DNA from 2 places in the Streptomyces sp. NPDC050422 genome. Region 1 is predicted to be linked to the other one. Evidence: predicted binding sites of a transcription regulator. Region 1 holds the regulator's gene; the other holds the start of a gene.
The links. The regulator HrcA, encoded in region 1, represses chaperone genes, less so after heat shock. The targets are predictions, from matches to a motif close to TTNGCACTCNGNNNNNCNGAGTGCNAA.
Positions count from the first base shown of each region.

Region 2: the regulator HrcA is predicted to act here: its motif matches at 1,386-1,412, upstream of groL (chaperonin GroEL).

Region 1 covers NZ_JBITIE010000003.1:94,733-98,142, forward strand. Annotated here, with positions in the region: gene ACIBJG_RS05010 (DUF3097 domain-containing protein) at 1-491, opposite strand, end outside; gene ACIBJG_RS05015 (MBL fold metallo-hydrolase) at 517-1,248, opposite strand; gene hrcA (heat-inducible transcriptional repressor HrcA) at 1,434-2,450, shown strand; gene dnaJ (molecular chaperone DnaJ) at 2,451-3,410, shown strand, end outside.
Region 2 covers NZ_JBITIE010000014.1:54,319-57,728, reverse strand. Annotated here, with positions in the region: gene thrC (threonine synthase) at 1-235, shown strand, start outside; gene ACIBJG_RS22710 (MoaD/ThiS family protein) at 270-548, shown strand; gene ACIBJG_RS22705 (cold-shock protein) at 994-1,200, shown strand; gene groL (chaperonin GroEL) at 1,573-3,198, shown strand.

The DNA of each region.
Region 1 (3,410 bases):
AGCCGCGCGTCCGGACCCGGGGAGAACTCCCGCACGATCGCGGGCAGGTCGTCGATGCCCTCCAGGTACTCCACGACCACGCCCTCGATGCGCAGGTCGTCGCCCCAGACCCGCTCCACCAGCTCGGCGTCGTGCCGGCCCTCCACGTAGATCCGCCCGGCCCGCGCCACCCGGGCCCGCGCCCCGGGAACGGCCAGCGAGCCGGAGGCCGTACGGGCGGGGCGGGCCGGGCCGCCCGCCGACGGGCGCACCAGCGTGACGACCCGGCCCTCCAGCAGGAAGCCGCGCGGCGCCATGGGGAAGACCCGGTGCTTGCCGAAGCGGTCCTCCAGGGTCACCGTCGGGCCCTCGGCCGTCTTCTCGCACCGGATCACCGCACCGCAGAAACCGGTGACGGCCTCTTCCACGACCAGGTCGGGATCGGCGGGCACCTCGGGAGCGGGGGCGGACTTCTTCCACGGCGGGGTCAGGTCCGGCTGGTAGCTGCGCATCGGACGACGATAAGCGGCGAGCGGGTTACGACACGCCGAACCGGGCGGTCAACTGATCGCGCTGAGCCCTCACGAACGCTGCGTCCACCACCGCCCCGTGCCCCGGCACGTACAACGCGTCCTCGCCGCCCAGCTCCAGCAGCCGGTCCAGCGCCGCCGGCCAGCGCGAGGGAAAGGCGTCCGGGCCGGCCTGCGGCTCGCCGGACTCCTCGACCAGGTCACCGCAGAACACGATCGGGGGCGAGCCGCAGACGCCGGGGACCAGCACCGCCAGATCATGGCCGCTGTGCCCCGGACCCGCGTTCACGAGCAGCACCTCACGCCCGCCGCCCAGATCGAGTGTCCACTCGCCGCACACCTCGTGATGCGGCGCCACCAGCACATCCGCCGACTCGGCCGCGTCGTGCTCGGGCAGACCGTGCCGCACCGCGTCCGCGTGCAGCTCGTCCGCCCCGCGCCGCAGCAGATCCGCCAGACCGGCCGCGCCGTACACCTGCGCCCCGGCGAAGGCGGCCGTGCCCAGCACATGATCGAAATGGGGGTGGCTGAGTGCGATATGCGTCACCCTCGCACCGAGCAGCGACTGGGCCTCGGCGCGCACCCGGACCGCTTCACGCAGTGACGACCCGGTGTCGCAGAGCAGCACTCCGTCCGTCCCCGCCACCAGGGCGACCGTCGCATCCCACACCGGAAGGCGTCGTCGGCCCACTCCGTGTCCGAGTCGCTCCCAGCCGGACTCTTCCCAAGAGGCGTCCATACGACGACGCTATCGGCAACGACCTGCACAGTCTCGCGGTAGCGTGGCCGGTCGCCCTTGCTAGGGGGCCACCCCGTCGCCGTACACTGGCCGGGGCATTGCTGGCACTCATACGCACAGAGTGCCAGGGCAAGACCCGGGAACGGCCCGAGAACCACCGAGGTACACAGCTGGAGGTGTGCGCGATGCTCAGCGAACGCAGACTCGAAGTGCTGCGCGCCATCGTCCAGGACTATGTCGGCACCGAGGAGCCCGTCGGCTCCAAGGCGCTCACGGAGCGGCACAAGCTGGGCGTCTCCCCGGCCACCGTCCGCAACGACATGGCGGTGCTGGAGGACGAGGGCTTCATCGCCCAGCCGCACACCAGCGCGGGACGCATCCCGACGGACAAGGGCTACCGGCTCTTCGTCGACAAGCTCGCGGGCGTCAAGCCCCTGTCGTCGCCGGAGCGCCGTGCCATTCAGAATTTCCTCGACGGCGCGGTCGACCTCGACGATGTCGTGGGACGGACCGTACGGCTGCTCGCGCAGCTGACCCGGCAGGTCGCCGTCGTGCAGTACCCCTCGCTGACCCGCTCGACGGTGCGGCACGTGGAACTGCTGTCCCTGGCACCCGCCCGGCTGATGCTCGTGCTGATCACGGACACCGGCCGGGTCGAACAGCGGCTGGTCGACTGCCCCGCGCCGTTCGGTGAGACCTCTCTCGCCGATCTGCGGGCGCGGCTCAACAGCCGGGTCGTGGGACGCCGCTTCGCGGACGTCCCGCAGCTGGTGCAGGACCTGCCGGAATCCTTCGAGAGCGAGGACCGGGGAACCGTGTCCACCGTGCTCTCGATTCTCCTCGAATGCCTCGTCGAGGAGACGGAGGAGCGGCTGATGATCGGCGGCACCTCCAACCTCACCCGCTTCGGGCACGACTTCCCTGTGATGATCCGGCCGGTGCTGGAGGCATTGGAGGAGCAGGTCGTGCTGCTGAAGCTGCTCGGCGAGGCCAAGGACTCGGGCATGACCGTACGTATCGGGCACGAGAACGCCCACGAGGGGCTCAACTCCACGTCCGTCGTCGCGGTCGGCTACGGTTCGGGCGACGAGGCAGTCGCCAAACTCGGCGTGGTCGGACCGACCCGCATGGACTACCCCGGAACGATGGGAGCGGTACGCGCAGTGGCACGTTACGTCGGACAGATCCTGGCGGAGTCGTAAGTGGCCACGGACTACTACGCCGTACTCGGCGTGCGCCGCGACGCTTCGCAGGACGAGATCAAGAAGGCCTTCCGGAGGCTCGCGCGCGAGCTGCACCCGGATGTGAACCCCGATCCGAAGACCCAGGAGCGGTTCAAGGAGATCAACGCCGCTTACGAGGTGTTGTCGGACGCTCAGAAGAAACAGGTCTACGACCTCGGCGGCGACCCGCTGTCCGCCTCCGGAGGCGGTGGCGCGGGCGGATTCGGACAGGGTGGCTTCGGCAACTTCTCCGACATCATGGACGCGTTCTTCGGCACGGCGTCGCAGCGCGGACCCCGTTCGCGCACCCGCCGCGGCCAGGACGCCATGATCCGGCTGGAGATCGACCTGGCCGAGTCGGCCTTCGGCACGACCAAGGACATCCAGGTCGACACGGCCGTCGTCTGTACGACCTGCAGTGGCGAGGGCGCCGCGCCCGGCACCTCCGCCCAGACCTGTGACATGTGCCGCGGTCGCGGCGAGGTCTCCCAGGTCACCCGGTCGTTCCTCGGCCAGGTCATGACCTCGCGGCCCTGCCCGCAGTGCCAGGGCTTCGGTACGGTCGTGCCGACCCCGTGCCCGGAGTGCGCCGGTGACGGCCGCATCCGCTCGCGGCGCACGCTCACCGTGAAGATCCCCGCAGGTGTCGACAACGGCACCCGCATCCAGCTCGCGGGCGAGGGCGAGGTCGGCCCCGGCGGCGGCCCGGCCGGTGATCTCTACGTCGAGATCCACGAGCTGCCGCACGCCGTGTTCCAGCGGCGCGGCGACGATCTGCACTGCACAGTCACCATCCCCATGACGGCGGCGGCCCTCGGCACCAAGGTGCCGCTGGAGACGCTCGACGGACTGGAGGAGGTCGACATCCGGCCGGGCACCCAGTCCGGCCAGTCCGTCCCGCTGCACGGGCGCGGCATCACGCACCTGCGGGGCGGTGGG
Region 2 (3,410 bases), on a different contig from region 1:
CAAGTTGCTGGCGCGCACCGAGGGCATCTTCGCCGAGACCGCGGGCGGGGTGACGGTCGGCGTGACGAAGAAGCTGATCGACGCCGGCCTGCTGGACCCGGCGCTCACCACCGTCGTCCTGAACACCGGAGACGGCCTCAAGACGCTGGACGCGGTGGCCGCCACCTCGCAGGCGACCGCGACGATCCGCCCGAGCCTGGACGCCTTCCGCGAAGCCGGCCTCGGCACCAGCTGACCACTCACCCGAGACTTCAGGAAGGGCACCCACCATGAGCGTCAAGGTCCGTATCCCCACCATCCTCCGCACCTACACGGGCGGCCAGGCCGAGGTCCCGGCCGAGGGCACGACCCTCTCCCAGGTCATCCAGTCCCTGGAGAAGGACCACCCGGGCATCGCCGCCCGCGTACTGGACGACCAGGGCAAGCTGCGCCGCTTCGTGAACGTGTACGTCAACGACGACGATGTGCGCTTCGAGGGCGGCCTGGACGCGGCCACCCCGGACGGCGCCGGTATCTCGATCATCCCGGCCGTCGCCGGCGGCTGCTGAGCCGCGGCCCGGGCCCTTCGAGGCCGCCGGGCCGACTTCACAGCGTGACCACGATTGCCCCCTCCGCGAGAGAAGCGGAGGGGGCAATTCTGCATGGTTGAGCGCGGTACAGTGAGGGAAGCCCCCTTCGCTGCCCGTGCCCCCCGCATATGAGAATGCGCCTGGCCACGACAAGATGCAGCCAAAGTACGTGAGCTCCTTGCGCCATAAGTCGCCTTTGCCTGGCCTGACTTGCCCTGGAATCTCATGAATCCCTCACATTCGGGCGATCGGTGCTGCCCAGAATTCTCGTCCGATTGACCTGTTGCAGAGGGCAGTTGGGCAGATACATTCGGCCGCGGTCGACGCGTTCCGGCGCACGCACCCTCTCCTGTCGGAGGGTGAGTTCTGACCCGGGTCCGCGAAGTGCGGTCCCGTGCAAGGGCCAGTAATAGGGGAGTTAGGCATGGCTCAGGGCACCGTCAAGTGGTTCAACGCGGAGAAGGGGTACGGCTTCATCGCGGTCGACGGTGGTGCGGATGTTTTCGTCCACTACAGCGCGATCCAGATGGACGGGTACCGCACCCTCGAAGAGGGTCAGCGAGTTGAATTCGAGATCTCGCAGGGCCAGAAGGGGCCCCAGGCGGACATGGTCAAGCTCGCCGTCGGCTGAGCCCGTCGGCCGCGACACAGTCGGCCAACGACACTACTCACGCACGGAGGGCCCGTACCCCTGAGGTACGGGCCCTCCGCGCGTCCCGGGCCACTTCCGCGCACCCCTCGCCGCTGTCCACGCTCCGAGGAGGACGCTTGCGCCCACCGGTCGCCCGACCACCTCCCCTCAAGGAGCCTTCGGCGCTTGCACTCGACGGGGTCGAGTGCTAATTATTGGTTAGCACTCTCTGGGTGAGAGTGACAGAAACTTGGACCGGGCCGGTGAGGCCCGCAGGTCTCCGGGGCAAGGAACCGGCAGACAGGCAGGCCGTCCGTCGCGGGCGCCTCTCGGTCCGGAGAAATCCACCCCTGTCCGGGAGGACCACTTCATATGGCCAAGATCATCGCCTTCGACGAGGAGGCCCGGCGCGGTCTTGAGCGCGGCATGAACCAGCTCGCCGACGCCGTCAAGGTCACCCTCGGCCCCAAGGGCCGCAACGTCGTCCTTGAGAAGAAGTGGGGCGCCCCCACGATCACCAACGATGGTGTTTCCATCGCCAAGGAGATCGAGCTGGAGGACCCGTACGAGAAGATCGGTGCGGAGCTGGTCAAGGAGGTCGCCAAGAAGACGGACGACGTCGCCGGCGACGGTACGACCACCGCCACCGTTCTGGCTCAGGCGCTCGTCCGCGAAGGCCTTCGCAACGTGGCCGCGGGTGCGAACCCGATGGCTCTCAAGCGGGGCATCGAGAAGGCCGTCGAGGCCGTCTCCGCCGCCCTCCTGGAGCAGGCCAAGGACGTGGAGACCAAGGAGCAGATCGCTTCGACGGCCTCCATCTCCGCCGCCGACACCCAGATCGGCGAGCTCATCGCCGAGGCCATGGACAAGGTCGGCAAGGAAGGCGTCATCACGGTCGAGGAGTCCCAGACCTTCGGTCTGGAGCTCGAGCTCACCGAGGGCATGCGCTTCGACAAGGGCTACATCTCGGCGTACTTCGCCACGGACATGGAGCGCATGGAGTCGTCCCTGGACGACCCGTACATCCTGATCGTGAACTCGAAGATCAGCAACGTGAAGGACCTCCTTCCGCTGCTCGAGAAGGTCATGCAGTCCGGCAAGCCGCTGCTGATCATCGCCGAGGACGTCGAGGGCGAGGCCCTGTCGACCCTGGTCGTCAACAAGATCCGTGGCACCTTCAAGTCCGTCGCCGTCAAGGCTCCGGGCTTCGGTGACCGCCGCAAGGCCATGCTCGGCGACATCGCCATCCTCACCGGTGGCACCGTCATCTCCGAGGAGGTCGGCCTCAAGCTGGAGAACGCCGGTCTCGACCTGCTCGGCCGCGCCCGCAAGGTCGTCATCACCAAGGACGAGACGACGATCGTCGACGGCTCCGGTGACAGCGACCAGGTCCAGGGTCGCGTCAACCAGATCCGTGCCGAGATCGAGAACTCCGACTCGGACTACGACCGCGAGAAGCTCCAGGAGCGCCTCGCGAAGCTGGCCGGCGGCGTGGCCGTCATCAAGGCCGGTGCCGCGACCGAGGTCGAGCTCAAGGAGCGCAAGCACCGCATCGAGGACGCGGTGCGCAACGCCAAGGCCGCCGTCGAGGAGGGCATCGTCGCCGGTGGTGGCGTGGCTCTGCTCCAGGCCTCGGCCGTCTTCGAGAAGCTCGAGCTCACGGGTGACGAGGCGACCGGCGCCAACGCCGTCAAGCTGGCGCTGGAGGCCCCGCTCAAGCAGATCGCCGTCAACGGTGGTCTCGAGGGTGGCGTCGTCGTCGAGAAGGTGCGCAACCTGCCGATCGGTCACGGCCTCAACGCCGCGACCGGCGAGTACGTCGACATGATCGCCGAGGGCATTCTCGACCCGGCGAAGGTCACGCGCTCCGCCCTGCAGAACGCCGCGTCCATCGCCGCGCTCTTCCTCACCACCGAGGCCGTCATCGCCGACAAGCCGGAGAAGGCCGCTGCCGGCGGCGCTCCGGGCGGCATGCCGGGCGGTGACATGGACTTCTGATCCTGACGGATCGGTAGCTCCTGCACAGCAGTACATGACACCGGCCCCCGGGGATTCGTCCCCGGGGGCCGGTGTCATGTCTGCCGAAGGGCTCTAGTGCCGCGGCAGGCAACGTTTGCCCCGTCGCGACGCCCGGCACGCACTCTCGCCGCACCGGCCGAAAGCCCGAGTACGTCCAGTACGAGGACTTCCGGCCGGCACGCCGAGAGCAC